2 regions of the Paenibacillus sp. EKM206P genome follow, and region 2 is predicted to be linked to the other one. Evidence: riboswitches for the same ligand, from Rfam matches in the RefSeq annotation. Region 2 holds a riboswitch; the other holds the start of a gene.
The links. Region 2 has a riboswitch for cobalamin ahead of G9G53_RS01805 (ABC transporter substrate-binding protein). Riboswitches for the same ligand answer to the same signal wherever they lie in the genome.
Positions count from the first base shown of each region.

Region 1: linked by a shared signal. The riboswitch ahead of metE (5-methyltetrahydropteroyltriglutamate--homocysteine S-methyltransferase) and the one ahead of G9G53_RS01805 (ABC transporter substrate-binding protein) in region 2 are both predicted to bind cobalamin.

Region 1 covers NZ_JAAMNQ010000002.1:403,760-411,776, reverse strand. The annotation lists gene G9G53_RS05590 (glycoside hydrolase family 3 protein) at 1-249, opposite strand, end outside; gene G9G53_RS05585 (AbrB/MazE/SpoVT family DNA-binding domain-containing protein) at 484-954, shown strand; gene G9G53_RS05580 (anaerobic ribonucleoside triphosphate reductase) at 1,248-3,197, shown strand; gene nrdG (anaerobic ribonucleoside-triphosphate reductase activating protein) at 3,194-3,691, shown strand; cobalamin riboswitch at 3,872-4,067, shown strand; gene metE (5-methyltetrahydropteroyltriglutamate--homocysteine S-methyltransferase) at 4,229-6,547, shown strand; gene G9G53_RS05565 (DUF6985 domain-containing protein) at 6,635-7,168, opposite strand; gene G9G53_RS05560 (PadR family transcriptional regulator) at 7,551-7,880, shown strand; gene G9G53_RS05555 (DUF1700 domain-containing protein) at 7,873-8,017, shown strand, end outside.
Region 2 covers NZ_JAAMNQ010000001.1:368,829-376,845, forward strand. The annotation lists gene G9G53_RS01785 (lipoate--protein ligase) at 1-281, opposite strand, end outside; gene cobD (threonine-phosphate decarboxylase CobD) at 442-1,545, shown strand; gene cbiB (adenosylcobinamide-phosphate synthase CbiB) at 1,535-2,506, shown strand; gene G9G53_RS01800 (histidine phosphatase family protein) at 2,556-3,308, shown strand; cobalamin riboswitch at 3,431-3,622, shown strand; gene G9G53_RS01805 (ABC transporter substrate-binding protein) at 3,829-4,836, shown strand; gene G9G53_RS01810 (FecCD family ABC transporter permease) at 4,833-5,879, shown strand; gene G9G53_RS01815 (ABC transporter ATP-binding protein) at 5,876-6,709, shown strand; gene cobT (nicotinate-nucleotide--dimethylbenzimidazole phosphoribosyltransferase) at 6,753-7,823, shown strand; gene cobU (bifunctional adenosylcobinamide kinase/adenosylcobinamide-phosphate guanylyltransferase) at 7,820-8,017, shown strand, end outside.

The sequences.
Region 1 (8,017 bases), on a different contig from region 2:
CCAAGTACATGCCAATCCTACTGGCTGAGGAAATGAAGTCGCCTCACCCAACCATGCTATCCCGTGTGCCGCTTCCGTACCGTGCTTGTAAGCTGCGACTCCCAATCGGTCAATGGCCGGCTGATATTGCAACATGGATTCGATCTTTTCCTCCAAGGTTAGTCGTGACACGAGATCCCGTACACGCTCATCCAGATGAATCTTCGGATCTTGAAATAAATATTCGATATCCGTTGTTTCATGACTCATATCCGTCATCTCCTTATTCCATTTAAGAATATAATGAAAAGGCATACATGAAAGCGTTTTATATATCATAGCTAAAAAGGAGTATCCCGGCAACAATACCGTAAACATCCTATACTGGATGAAAGAGAGTCGCAGCATAAAGACAAAAAAAGTTGCATTTTACCTTCAATATACAAAGCTAAAAATAATATTTTTTGGTATAATCAGGATATATCATTGAAGGAGGAAGCGCTGATGAAAAATACCGGAATGACAAGGCCCCTGGATCAATTGGGGCGAATTGTACTCCCTAAGGAAATGCGCACCACAATGGATATCAATATCGGTGATTCGCTTGAATTCTTCGTAGATGAAGAAGGATTTGTATTAAGAAAATACACGGGTGTCTCCTGCAAATTTTGCGGCGCGGTGGATCACTTAACTTATTTTCGGGACAGCTTTATCTGCGCTGATTGCATTCAATTATTAAAGACCGATGAAAATGTGCATGCCACAAGCAATGATGCTATCCAGGCTCAAGAACATACCCAGCCGATCCGAAACAACACAACGTGGCAGCCCAAGCATTCCAGAGTGCAGCAAGGTGAAATGGTAAAAAAGCTTCGCAAGCTAATTCAGGATCACCCGAACCTGCCACAAAAAGTGTATGCAGAAATGCTCGATATCTCCCAAGGCCGGGTGTCCCAGTTGAAAAAGCTACTCTAAACCTTCTAAATCTATATCCCAAAATCATACACAATGTACCGACGACCCTATTCATTTTTTTGTCACAACTTCGATTGCCAGGTATAGAGTAAGGCGCATATCTACGGATGTGCCCCTTACTCTATACCTGGCTTTTTCGTGTCGGCCGCTCTTGCTAATGTGACAATAGTCACATACTCCCGATGTATACGTATATACAATATATAGATCGAAACAATTGGTTATCACTAGATATCATCAATATGTTGTTTTTGTGAAAAATATATATATTTTACTATATGGAGGGTTTTACGATGAAGGTGCTGGAGGAACATCAATTATACGACATCGGCGAGCGGGTCATTGGGGCACAAGATCTGGACATGCTGCGGGAGAATGCAAATTTGAATGGAGAATCGTTCAGCGGCAAAATGAGCAAGCTTGGGTCCGAGTATGCCAAATGGTATGCGCGCCTGCGGGTACTTCCGCCTGAACTGACGAACGCGATTGATCACGGATATGTATATGTTCACGATTTGGACCAATACGCACTCGGAACTACGAATTGTATCTTTATCCCTTTTGGCCGGTTACTACAAGACGGATTCAATACAGGCAATGGCTCTGTACGCACACCGCAAACGATTATGTCCGCTATGGCACTAGTTGCCATCATATTCCAGTCTCAGCAAAATAGCCAATTCGGAGGTGTCTCCGCCAATAAAATAGATTGGGACCTTGCCCCATACGTTGCCCGGTCCTTCCGCAAGCATCTGCGCAAGGGACTTCGGCTGTTCGAGGAAGAGATAGAATCCAGTCTGACTGACGATGAACTACATATGGCCAATCCCCATTTGCAAGAAGCCTGCCCTCGTTCATACGCATTCGCTCGCGAAGAGACGGAGACGGAAACCCGACAGGCTGCTGAATCGCTCATTCATAACCTGAACACCATGAGCAGTCGCGCGGGTGGACAGATTCCATTCACTTCACTGAATTACGGAATGTGCACGTCTGCTGAGGGACGGCTTGTTACTCAATCGCTGCTGGAGGCCACGATTCGCGGCTTGGGTAGCGGGGAAACTCCTATTTTTCCACAGCATATTTTCCAATGCAAAGAGGGAATCAATCAGGCAGAAGGCGACGTCAATTATGATTTGTTCTTACGGGCGGTAGAATGCTCTAGCAGACGGATGTATCCCAATTTTGTGAATGTGGATGCCACCTTTAACCTGCCTTTTTACCGTGCTGATGACCCGGATACCATTATAGCGACAATGGGTTGCCGTACCCGCACCATTTCTGACCGTTTCGGTAGAAATCGGCAGAGTGGTAAGGGAAATCTCTCCTTCAATACCATTAATCTGGTGCGGCTTGGCATTGAGTATGGTATTTGCACAGGCAAACGCCTGACACCTGACCGTGATCGCTTTGATGCGAGACTAGAAGAAGTTATGCGCATTGCGGTGGATGGCTTAATCCATCGCTATCAAATCCAGACCAGCCAGCCGGCCAAAGCCTCGGACTTTATGATGCGCGAAGGGGTATGGGAAGGTGGAGAACAACTAGAGCCAGATGATAAGGTGGGAAGCATACTAAAACACGGTACGCTTTCGATCGGATTCATCGGACTGGCTGAGTGCATGAAGGCACTATACGGGAAACACCACGGGGAGGATGATTTCGTATACCGCGAGGCACAGCGAATCATCACTTCTATGCGCGTGTATTGCGATCGAATGAGTGAATATCACAATTTGAATATTACATTGTTCGCTACGCCTGCCGAAGGTCTGTCGGGCAAGTTCACCTTGCTGGATCAACGTGATTTCGGGATTATTCCTGAGGTAAATGATCGAGAATATTACACGAATTCTTTTCATATTCCCGTGTATTACACACTCCCGGCTGCTCGTAAAATCAGCTTGGAAGCTCCGTTCCATAACCTATGCAACGCTGGTGCGATATCATACATTGAGCTGGACGGTAATGCGCGGAATAACCCGGATGCGTTTCTTAAAATTGTTCAATACGCGCTGCATCAGAATATCGGCTACTTCTCCATCAACCATCCGGTGGATCGTTGTACGGAATGCGGTTATGAAGGGATTATCGGGACAAGCTGCCCCCAATGTGGCACAGATGAGGAGCACACACACTTTCAGCGCTTACGTCGGGTAACCGGATATCTGACAGGAGATTATACCGTTCGCTTTAATGCTGCAAAACAGGCAGAAGTTCGAGACCGGGTGAAACATAAGTGAATTTATGTGGCTACATTCCGGAATCTCTGAATGAAGGATACGGCCTGCGTACCGTCGTGTTCATTAGCGGTTGCCGTCATGCCTGTCCCGGATGCTTTAATCCAGCGTCGTGGAGCTTCCGTGCAGGTGAGCCATTCACCCCCCAACGACAACAGGAGGTCATTCGTGACATCATGGAAAATCCGTTGTTGGACGGACTGACTCTCTGCGGGGGAGACCCGTTTTTCTCAGCAGCAGAATGCTCGCAATTTGTGCGTGACTTCCGTGCGGCCTGTCCCGACCGAACCGTGTGGGCTTACACTGGCTTTGTCTATGAAGATCTACTCACAGATCAGGAGCGACAAAAGCTAGCACTTTTGTGCGATGTGATTGTGGATGGTCGCTTTGTAGAACAGCAAAAGGACCTGACCCTTCCCTTCCGGGGCAGCCGCAACCAGCGTCTGGTAGATGTAAAAGCCAGCATTCAGGCAGGTTACACCGTTTCATTGACTTAAGGCGAAGGTTACTCGGCAAATGCTATATCTAATCTAGGACAAGTCTCCATCATGGATGAGGCTTGTCTTTTTTTTGCATATCCCTAACAGATTCCATTGCAGTTTCTATTGCGCATCCTGCAAGTTTCACTTATGATGGTGAACAAGTATACGAGTGCATAATTATTCGTCATACCTTAACCGCATAGCTTGGAGATAGGTGTCTGTTCTATTCAGATCAGGCTTAAAAGGGAAGCCGGTGCAAATCCGGCACGGTCCCGCCACTGTAAACGGGGAACTTTCAGCTGTTCATACAACCACTGGTCCACAGACCGGGAAGGGATGCTGAGAGTCATGATCCGTAAGTCAGGAGACCTGCCTATTTTAACAACATCGCAAGTACCTACGGAAGATAGGGAGGTGTTAAGAGCAGTCGCCGTATTTTTGATTTTTTAATCACGGAGGCATTCTTTCCCCTACTTATTTTTAACTCTGGGGGGAAGAATGCCTTTTTTGGTACGTAAAAATAAAACAGCCACCCGCTAGGAGGAAAAGTACATGTCCGTCATTGAATGGCCTGAATTGTCCGGCTTAATTAGCAGTAATCTGGGATATCCGCGTATCGGCGAAAACCGGGAATGGAAGAAAGCACTGGAACGCTTCTGGAACGGCAGTATTAACGAAAGCGAACTGCAAACGGAGATGAAAAGATTACGGTTGGAGCATCTGAGCAAGCAGCGTGACAAGGGGATTGATCGCATTCCTGTCGGAGACTTCTCCTATTATGATCACATGCTGGATACATCTGTGATGTTTGGTCTGGTACCCGAAAGGTTCAACCATCGTCCCGCAGGTCCGGTTCCTCTGTCCGTGTATTTCGGGATCGCTCGTGGACAGAAGGGAGCAACCGCCAGTGAAATGACCAAATGGATGAATACCAATTATCACTACATCGTTCCTGAATTGGCAAACGCAGTCCCGGTGTTCACTGAAAATAAACCTTTACAGGCTTATCTTGAAGCAAAACAGGAGCTAGGCATTGATGGGAAACCGGTCCTCATCGGCCCCTATTCATTCGTTACCCTTTCCAAAGGCTATGATCGTAAGGAACTTGCTTCTATTATAAGAACCTTCCTGCCTTTATACACCCGTGTCCTGTCTGAACTAGCAGCAGAAGGTGTTCAATGGGTCCAAATCGATGAACCTGTCCTGACCACCTCATTCCCAGTAGAGGATCTGGACATTATTCAGGAAGTCTATGAAGCTTTGACCCAAGCTGCGCCCTCTTTAAATATAATGCTGCAAACCTACTTTGGCAGCCTGGACCATTATGAGCGTCTGTCCGCACTTCCGGTACAGGGACTGGGTCTTGATTTTGTGTATGATGATGGCGAAAATCTTCAGCATATATTGCAGCATGGTTTCCCTAAAGGAAAAACGCTGGGCGCTGGGGTCATTGATGGGCGCAATATATGGCGCAGCGACCTGAACGCTGTGGCTACCCTGCTGGGCCAGTTAGCGGAACAAACCACTGCCGAGCAGCTTATCGTTCAGCCATCATGCAGTCTCCTGCATGTGCCAGTTAGTCTAGAGGCAGAGCACAAGCTAGATCGAGAACTGGTCCAAGCGCTGGCCTTTGCCGATGAAAAGCTTGAGGAAATCGCCGTCCTGACGGCTGCACTTGGCAAACACGATCCATCCGCACTCACCAAGCTTGGACAAAGTGCAGATGCGGTAGCCCGTTTCAACAGCTCAGCGGCACGCGTACAGACAGCTGCCGATCTGGCTGACTTACTAGCCAAGGAGCCTCTGTCACGCAGCGTTCCTTTCGCTGAGCGTCGTGAGATTCAGCAAAATAAGCTGAAGTTGCCTCCGCTGCCTACGACGACTATTGGTAGCTTCCCGCAAACTGCCGAGATCCGCAAGGCCCGCCTGCACTATCGCAAAGGAGAATGGTCTGCCGAGCAATACCGGACGTTCATCCAACAGCAAATCAAGGAATGGATTGATATTCAGGAGGACATTGGCATTGACGTGCTTGTACACGGGGAATTTGAGCGGACCGATATGGTTGAATTTTTTGGCGAAAAGCTGAATGGCTTTGCTTTTACACAAAACGGATGGGTACAGTCCTACGGCTCCCGCTGCGTCAAACCACCGATTATATACGGAGACGTTTCCTTCGATCAGCCCATGACTGTGGAAGAAACGGCATTCGCCCAATCGTTAACCTCCAAGCCTGTTAAGGGAATGCTTACAGGCCCTGTGACCATTTTGAACTGGTCTTTTGAACGTAATGATATTCCGCGCAGTCAAGTCGCTTTACAGTTGGCTCTGGCATTACGGGCAGAGGTAGAGGCACTGGAACAAGCGGGCATCGGCATGATTCAGGTCGATGAACCCGCAATTCGTGAAGGGCTTCCGCTGAAAAAAGAACAACAGCAAGCCTATCTGGATTGGGCGGTTCAAGCCTTCCTTGTGACCACGGCCACCGTTGAGCCTGCGACCCAAATCCATACGCATATGTGCTATTCTGAATTTCAGCATATGATTCAGTCCATCTCTGACATGGATGCCGACGTTATATCTATTGAAACTTCGCGAAGCCACGGAGAACTGATTGTCAGCTTTGAAGATCAGGTATACGACAAAGGCATCGGTCTGGGCGTGTACGATATCCACAGTCCGCGCATCCCCGATGTATCTGAAATGCTAAGCATGATCCAGCGTGCCCTGCGCGTACTGCCATCAGATTTGTTCTGGGTTAATCCGGATTGTGGTCTGAAAACCCGCACCAAAGAGGAATCTGTCGCCGCCTTGCGACAAATGGTACAAGCGGCTCAAGCAGCCCGGGCTGCATTGGCTGTATCCAACTAATTTTTTATCGTTTCGAATCACGCCTTCATTTTCAACATATTCTGTTCCCCTTTCCGGTCCTTTCTGCTAAAAGCCCGGGAAGGGGATTTATTCTAGGTCATATAATGTATAAGCGCCTTGAATATGCTTCATTTTCATCTGCTTCATATGTACGCCTAAGCCATGTTCTCGATCCCAGGAACAACTAAAATTCAAATACAGTTCATCCTTTGCCGATGAGTCGGAAATCAGTATAGACATAAGCTGTATTCGATTCAACAATTGTTCCGGCCGCTCCACATAAGGCGCATATTCATCCGGGTCCTCTCCCCATGTACTGTAAGCATTCCGATACTTTTCCACGATGCCAGCATAATGATGGTGTATGGATTCCAACACTTGAGGATGAATAGCTGATGAATATTCCATATACTGCTCCCATGTCTTTTTTTGCAACTGTGTAGGTTCTTCTATCGTCTGTGCCTGTTCTTCGGAGTCGGCTCCCACGATAAATTCGACTTCTACTTCCGAGGGTTGCCCGCAAAAATTAAGTTGCACTACACCACGCAGAACAATCTCCTCGGATACATCCCAAGACTCATCATCCTGTTCCAGTTCCATATACCAATGTTTCCAGTCCATTCTTTATCCACCTCTTCATAAAAAGTAATTTTTAACCCTGTTGAATACTTTACAATCTATCATTTTAATGAATGAAATTAAAGCGGCATCCTATCTGTGCTTCCAGCCATATTTCGATGAATTCCCAAATAAAAATACTTTTTTCTACAACATTCGCTACTCAATAAAGCCTCCAAGGAAGGAAATCTGTCCATTTTGACACAAATATTTTATTATTAAAAATTTAGTACCTTGCATTAATCAGTACATGATGTTAAATTATACCTGACTACTGTTCTATAATTAGTACCCGTGACAAATTACGCACAAACACACGTTTCTTTCCCTTATTCCGAACGACACCTATGAATTATTGATAACATCCAGGAAGGGAGCACCGCTCGTGAATGTGAACATCCAATTCAAAAAAGGGGTACTGGAACTGTGCGTTCTCGTTCTAATTGGACGCAAAGACCGTTATGGCTACGAGTTGGCGCAAGCCGTCTCCCGTCATATTGAAGTAGCCGAGGGAGCCCTATATCCACTGCTTCGCCGTCTGGTATCAGAAGGATACTGCACAACGTATTTACAGGAATCGACCGAGGGGCCTCCTCGCAAATATTATCGGCTGACCGATACTGGCAGTCATTATACAAGAATACTTACGCGGGAATGGAATGATTTTGTCCATAATGTCGCAAGCCTACTGGAGGAAGGAAATTCCGATGAATAGAAAACAGTTTCTTACAGAGGTGGAACAGCGTCTTTCTCCTCTCCCTGCAGAGGTACGCAATGAGCTGCTTAGTGATTTGAGCCAGCATTTTGACTACGGGTTGGTTAATGGCAAAAGCGAAAGTGAGATTGCCCATG
Region 2 (8,017 bases):
TCCCCGTTATCCTTGGTAATAAAACTGAAATTTAAATTACCGAGGTCATGATATACAGCACCGCCGCCGGACAGGCGACGAACGACTTGAATATTGTTATCTCTGACAAACTCGGCGTTGATTTCTTCAATGGTATTTTGATGCTTGCCTATAATAATAGAAGGCTGATTAATGTAAAACAGCAAATAGCTGTCGTCCAGCGGTAGATGCTTGAGCGCGTATTCCTCAATAGCAAGATTAATGGCTGGATCGTGTATCCCTTGGTTGTCGATGAACAGCATGTCCATTCCTCCGTATATAAACTGTGTAATTTTATGTGTGCCTCCTTCTATTGTAACCCAAGTGAGCCATGTACAAAAGCTCATTTGCATTGACGGGACGCAAAAAGCAGCCTCATAATGGAGCTAAATGATTGGAAACGGGCGGAAAGGATGAGAGGCAATGATAGAGGTTTACGGTCATGGCGGGGACAGGGAAACAGCTGCGGCGACATTTGGCGGGACTGCTGCTGATTTTGTAGATTTTAGTGCAAATATTAATCCGCTTGGTCCACCGCCTGAGGTGCTTGAGGCGCTGCAACACTCATTTGACACTGTGATTCGCTATCCAGACCCTGGGCATCGGAATTTTAAAAATATGCTCGCACGGCGACTGCATGTTCCACCGGAGTCGTTAAGTATCGGAAACGGAGCGGCTGAGAGCATGGCGCTCTTGTTATTGGGACTAGCTCCTAAGCGTGTGGGTACAGTGGAGCCGTGTTTTTCGGAATATGCCGAGCTGGCTGGCAAATTCGGAGCTGAGGTCAACCGGGTGTATGGGAAGGCCTCGCTTCAATGGAAGGCGGACGTGGAGGACATCCTTCAGCTCATGGAGCAGGTAGATGTTTTGTTCCTCGGGCAGCCGAATAATCCAAATGGCGTCCAATATAGTGAGCAGGAGCTGTGCGAGCTGGCAGAGGCGGCTGGCACAACGGGTACTGTGCTGGTGGTGGATGAAGCATTCATTGATTTTATTCCGCTGGAACGGCGAATCTCACTGCTGCCTGTGCTGGATCGCTATCCTCATGTGATTTTGATCCGGTCAATGACCAAATTTTATGCCATTCCTGGCCTACGATTGGGTTATGCGATTGCTCATCCGGACTATATCCGGCGAATGACGGCCAAACAGGTGACCTGGAGTGTGAATGGATTGGCGTTGCTGGCTGGCGAGGCGTGTTTGAGAAGTGGGCAAGCATATGAGCACCAAACACAGGAGCTGATTGCTGCGGAGCGCAACCGTCTGTTAACCGGCTTGGCGGAATGGGGCTGCGGTGTCGTTCCCGGTGAAGCCAATTACGTGCTGGCAAGGGCGCCGGGTACGTGGAGTGCATCGGCTATTCAGCAGGCGCTTGGACAACGCGGAGTTCTTATACGTAGCTGTGCTATGTATCCGGGACTGACGACGAGCCATTTTCGGATTGCGGTCAAGGATGCAGAAGCCAACGACAGGCTGCTATCTGTATTGGGTGAAGTGCTGGAGGAGGAACAGCGGCTTGACAGTTAGCTTGATTATCCTGGCAGCCTACCTTTTGGACAGGATGATCGGTGATCCGAGGTGGTTGCCGCATCCAGTCATCGGTATGGGACATGCCATTTCGGCATTGGAAAAATTGATTCGCCGCCAGGTCCGAAGTGACCGGGGGCTGAAACGTGCGGGTATACTGCTTCCACTCATTGTGGCGGGAGGCTCCTTTGCGCTCGCCTGGGCGCTGTTGCACTTGCTTGCCTGGATTCATCCGTGGTTATCTGTCGGCGCAGAAATAGTGCTGATTGCGACCACGATTGCTTCCAAAGGACTAAAGGATGCAGGAATGGCAGTCTACCGAGCGTTGCAGGCGGATGACCTGGCTGCGGCACGGCGGGAGCTGGGCATGATAGTCGGGCGGGATACGCAGCAACTTGATGAGCCTGAGATTGTACGCGGTACGGTTGAAACGGTCGCTGAAAATATCGTGGACGCGATTATTTCCCCGCTTTTTTATGCCTTGATCGGGGGAGCACCCTTGGCGCTGGCTTATCGTGCTGTGAATACGCTCGATTCCATGGTTGGCTACAAAAATGAAAAGTATCTGCATTTAGGCTGGGCTTCAGCACGTCTAGATGATGTGGCTAACTACATTCCAGCACGCCTGACAGCGGCAATGCTTGTGATAGCGGCGTTGATGTACAAACGAGATGCTGCAAGAAGCTGGCGCACAGTCAAGCGAGACGCTCGTCTGCACCCAAGTCCGAACAGTGGCTTCCCGGAATCGGCTGTTGCTGGTGCATTGGGGATTCGTCTTGGAGGATATAATGTGTATCATGGCGTGCGCTCCTTTCGTGCATACATGGGGGATTGGATACGACCGCTAGAGTCGAAAGATATACGGCATACGATCCAGCTGATGTTCGCCGTGTCCAGTATGTTTGTAGGATTGTGTTTGTTAGGAGCCGCAGGTTGTTTTGCCTTGGGATGGGTGCGGTGAGGGTGAGGAGTGACACACTGAATAATGATCGAGCAGGAAGTGACATTTCTTGAAACAAGATATAGCAGCAAAAAGGACAGTAGAATACGCACAAAGACCGAACTCACAGGAGGATAAGGTGCCGTATGATGCTAAAGAAGATCTGCATTGGGATATGGAGCTCGTGTTAGTTCGTCACGGCACAACCTTATGGAACAAGGAACGTCGATATCTGGGACACTCCGACTTAGGTTTGCTACCGGGGGCAGAGCAGGAATTAAAGCCTTTGCAGGAAAAATTGCAAGGTCAGTCCTTTGCTCGAATCTATTGCAGCGACTTAATGCGATGTCGCCAGACCTTGCAGATCATTGTGCCGGAATCAGAGTTGACGTCTGGGCGTTCCCTATCTACTATGCCTCCTATGATGGAACCATGTCTGCGAGAGCTTCATTTTGGCGAGTGGGATGGAAAAACGTATGACATGCTCAAGGATGTGTCGTTGTATCGGGCTTGGATTGATGAGCCGCAACGGATCACCCCACCTGGTGGAGAGTCTTGGACAGATTTTGTAAATCGTCTGCGCAAATTTCTTGACTCTCTGTATGAATGGCGTGTTGCTATGGAAGTTCAACCCATGGATTTGACTGCTACGTCGCCCTCTGTTTTGGTCGTTACGCATGGTGGCGTAATTCGTCAGCTAGCTTGCATGCTGATACCGGGCCATGATTTTTGGAGTCTGAATCCGAAGCCGGGAGAAGCATTAAGGATTCAATTGAGGCTGGCAGGACCGCACAATTACATAGCGGAAATGCTTCCTCATTAGGTTAGACACCAGCGGATAAAGAGGCTGTTTGGGTTGTAAGCCGCCTCATTTTAACCTATAATCATCAAGTAAAAGAACGGCTTGACTACCACTACATCAAATATCCAGCAGACGAGGTCGGCGCAGCGTGATGAAACTATGGTTTCCCTCCCTGCGCTGTTAAAAGGGAAGTCGGTGTGAATCCGGCGCGGTCCCGCCACTGTAAATGGAAACATGCCCGTTAGTCCTCTTTATATGTTACTAAGCATATGAAAGAATTTCAGGACATGTATTTTACCATAAGTCAGGATACCTGCCCGTCCGCCTGTCACCATAATCCTTCGAGGAAAGGATGACGTGTTCGCAGTGACTGTCCATGCGGAAAGAAGCTGCCGCCTGCGCACGATCTGCGCTAACGTGACCCCTGTGTCCTGATATGAGGATGCGGGGGTTTTTGATAGGAAAAAAGGCTAGATTTAGAAGATATCTGATGATGTTCAAGTAACGCTCTTAACGATTTATTTATGAAGGGGTGCAAATCATGGCAGGAAAAAAAATAAAGGTGTGGACAACAGGTCTATTGGCTCTGATTTTGGCAGTTGTGCTGAGTGCATGTGGCGCTAATGGAAAAAATGCAGAAAATAAAGAGGGTCAGGCTTCTTCACAGCAGCCGGGACAGGCAGTAAACGCACAAGAGCCTCCGGGCAAAACGGTTTACCCGCTCACAGTTAAAGATGCAACAGGACAGGAATTTACATTCAAAAAAGCGCCGGATAAAATCGTTTCCGTCTCCCCGGCAGAAACCGAGGCGTTGTTCGCCATTGGGCTGGATAAGGAAATTGTCGGCGTCTCCGACTACTCTGATTACCCGGAAGCAGCTACGAAAAAGCCTAAAGTGGGCGGTATTATGAAACCGAACGAAGAGGCGATCATTGCTGCGAACCCGGAAGTCGTTTTTGCAGGGATATCACTTAGTGAACAGGCTACGACCAAGCTGCGCGACATGGGAATTATGATTTTTAAAACGGAACCGAAGACAGTGGAAGATGTCATGGCTAACATCGAATTGTATGGGAAAATCACCGATCATCAGAGAGAAGCAAGAGCGGTGACTGACAAGATGAGAGCAGATGTAGCAGAAGTAAAAGAAGGAATTAAAAATATCGGTAAAGGGCAGAAGCTGCGGGTATACGTCGAGTTTTCACCAGGCTGGACAGTGGGTAAAGGCGAGTTTATGGACGAGCTGATTACGTTGGCGGGCGGCGAAAATGTAGGTGCCACGCAGAAGGGGTGGTACCAAATCAGTGAGGAAAATATTATTGCTGCGAACCCTGACGTGATTTTGTACAGCAAAAGTGTCAAGGACGACAAAACGGGCCAGACGCTCGGTGATATCATTAAAGCTCGCAGTGGATGGGATCAAATATCGGCTGTTCGCCACAACCGGGTGTTTGCCGTGGATGATAATTTGATCAGTCGTCCGGGTCCACGCGTAACGGAAGGTCTCAAGGAAGTGGCCAAGGGCGTGTATCCTGAAATTTTCAAATGAACCGTAAACTGATCGGCTTTGGAGGGACAGGTCTTGTCCTGCTGTTGCTGACGCTGCTGCTCTGTCTTGGCATCGGCTCGGCCAAGCTTCCGGTCAGCCAAATCACGGGCATTCTGGTTAACCACCTACCGTGGTTAGGCGATACGTTTACACCGGATTGGAATACATCCTCAGAGCAGATTATTTTGAAGGTCAGATTGCCACGAGTGTTACTGGGAATGTTGGTAGGAGCAGCGCTGGCGCTGGCGGGAGCCGGATTTCAGGGTGTGCTGCGTAATCCTTTGGCTGATCCGTATACACTGGGGGTATCCTCGGGGGCTTCGGTAGGAGCGGCAGTACTGATTTATTGGGGCCTTCAATTTTCATTTGTTGGCATATGGACGCTGCCGCTAGTGGCATTTACGACCGGAATGCTTACGCTGTGGATGGTGCTGACGTTGGCACGGGAAGGTGGGAAAATTCCGACACAAAGTCTCATTTTGTCGGGTGTGGTGATGCAATCCTTTCTGGGAGCGGTTGTTTCCTTTCTGACAGCCATGTCGAAGGAGACGGTCAATGAAATATTGTACTGGACGATGGGAAGTCTTAGTCTGCGCGGTTGGTCATATACAGGAATCCTTTTACCTTATGTGGTCATAGGGCTGGTATTTCTATGGAACCGGGCACGTGTGCTGAATATTTTGGCTTTGGGTGAACGTCAGGCGGCGCACATGGGAGTTCATGTAGATGCGACGAAGCTATCTGTTCTGATTATTTCCACGCTGCTGACAGCAGCCGCTGTCTCGGTGTGTGGCGTGATTGGCTTTGTTGGACTCGTTGTACCGCATATCATTCGTCTGGTGACAGGTCCTGATTACCGTATGATTGTTCCATTATCTGCGCTCGGCGGAGCTGTTTTTATGGCTTGGGCAGATACGGCGGCTCGCACATTGTTAGCCCCCACAGAAATTCCTCTGGGCGTGATGACGGCCTTTGTTGGGGCACCGTTCTTCGCATATCTCCTGTACCGAAACAAGAAGCTGCGCAGGGGGGGACTGCTGTGACAGAACAAAGTGAATCACAGAAGGTGCGTGATCGGGCATTAGAGGTAGTGGGTCTGACACGTGCCTATGGAGAGTTCCATGCTTTAAAAAATATAAGCTGGAGCGTCGACGAAGGAACTTGGTGGGGGATTATTGGTCCGAACGGCAGTGGAAAATCGACCTTGTTGCATTTGCTTTCCGGTGTAGATCAGCCAACTTCGGGAAACGTTCATATCTATGGCAAAAAGGTCGGTAGCTACAGCAGGAAAGAGCTTTCCCGACTCATAGCCGTACTCCAACAGGAAGGGCTTCCTCCCGTGGGATACACCGTCAGGGAAGTCGTAGAAATGGGACGTTTTCCCCATCAGGACTGGCTAGGCAGGGAAAAGGGTGTTGATGTGGAGGCGATCGCGGATCGCGTGCTGGAGCGATTGGGTCTTACCACGCTGGCGGACAGAGCATTAGACCGTTTGAGTGGTGGACAGCGACAGCGTGTAGCTTTGGCAAAAGTAATGGTGCAGGAGCCACGAATATTGCTGCTGGACGAGCCTACGACCTATCTGGACTTGCGCTATCAGCTTGAATTTATGGAACTGCTGGCAGATTGGCGCCAAGAAACGGGTGTGACGATCATTGCGGTCTTGCATGATCTTAACTTGACAGCCCAATTTTGCGAAGATTTGCTTGTACTCAAGGATGGAATGGTTGAAGGATTGGGAGCTTCATCGAAGTTATTAACTGAGGATCGGATTCGACGAGTATACGGTGTTGAGCCTGTGATGCTTCCGCATCCTGATAGCGGTGTGCCGCAGCTCTTGCTGCGCAGGAGCGCTTCGGATACAGCAGATTAAATAAACGATGAAACACACTTAAAAAGAGCAGGGAGTGGAAGGTATGAACGACAAGCTGCGTCAGCTGATCGATAGCATTGCCCAGCCGGATGGGGTGGCGGCCTCGGCAGCTTCAGCCCATTTGGACCAATTAACAAAGCCACCGGGAAGTCTTGGAAAGTTGGAAAGTGTGGTCATTCAGCTAGCAGGAATTACAGGAGTGGATAAGCCTGAATTCGATCGTAAAACGGTTATGGTCATGGCTGCGGATCACGGGGTGTGTGAAGAGGGAGTCAGTGCCTTTCCGGCTGAGGTTACACAGCAAATGCTGTATAACATGCTGTCAGGTGGCGCAGCAATTAATGTGCTGGCACGCCATGCGGGCGCAGATGTCAAGGTGGTAGATGTTGGCGTGAATGCGGATGTCGCTCACGCGAATCTGGTGGACCGAAAGGTACGCATGGGTACTTCGAATATAGCTAAAGGGCCAGCGATGCTGCGTACGGAAGCGGAACAGGCGATTTTGGCCGGAGCTGGAGCTGTAATAGAAGCGGTCAAAGGTGGCACACGGCTATTCGTTACTGGAGAGCTGGGCATCGGGAATACCACAGCCAGCGCTGCGGTCGTATGTGCTCTTACCGGGCTAGAGCCGGAAGTTATCGTAGGCCGGGGAACGGGTGTAAATATGGCTGGGCTTACCCGCAAAATAGCGGTTGTCTGCCGCGCATTGGACGTGAACCAGCCAGATGCAAATGATGCGCTCGACGTGCTCACTAAGGTCGGCGGTCTGGAGATTGCCGCCTTGGCAGGAGTTATCCTCGGCGCAGCCGCACATCGCTGTCCAGTCGTGTTGGACGGCTTTATTTCCGGCGCAGCTGCCCTCGCAGCGCGTGCACTTGCGCCTGCAAGCGCTGCGTACATGCTCGCTTCGCACGCCTCGGACGAGCGCGGGCACGCGGCGGTGCTCCGCGAGCTCAAGCTGGAGCCCATGCTTCATTTGGACATGCGGCTCGGGGAGGGCACAGGTGGTGCGCTTAGCTTGCACCTGATTGATGCGGCGTGCCGCATTATGCGCGAAATGGCGACCTTTGCCGATGCAGGCGTATCGGACGGTCAGGGAGCCGCGCAGCGATGAAAGCGCTCGTGACCGGCGGGGCACGCAGCGGGAAAAGCGGCTTTGCCGAGCGATTATGCATGTCGCGCGCGCCTGGCGCATGCTACATTGCAACGGCGCAGGCCTACGACATGGAGATGAAGGAGCGCATCGCCCTTCATCGGGTCCAGCGCGAGTCTGCCGGGTACGACTGGCAGACGCTGGAGGAAGCGCAG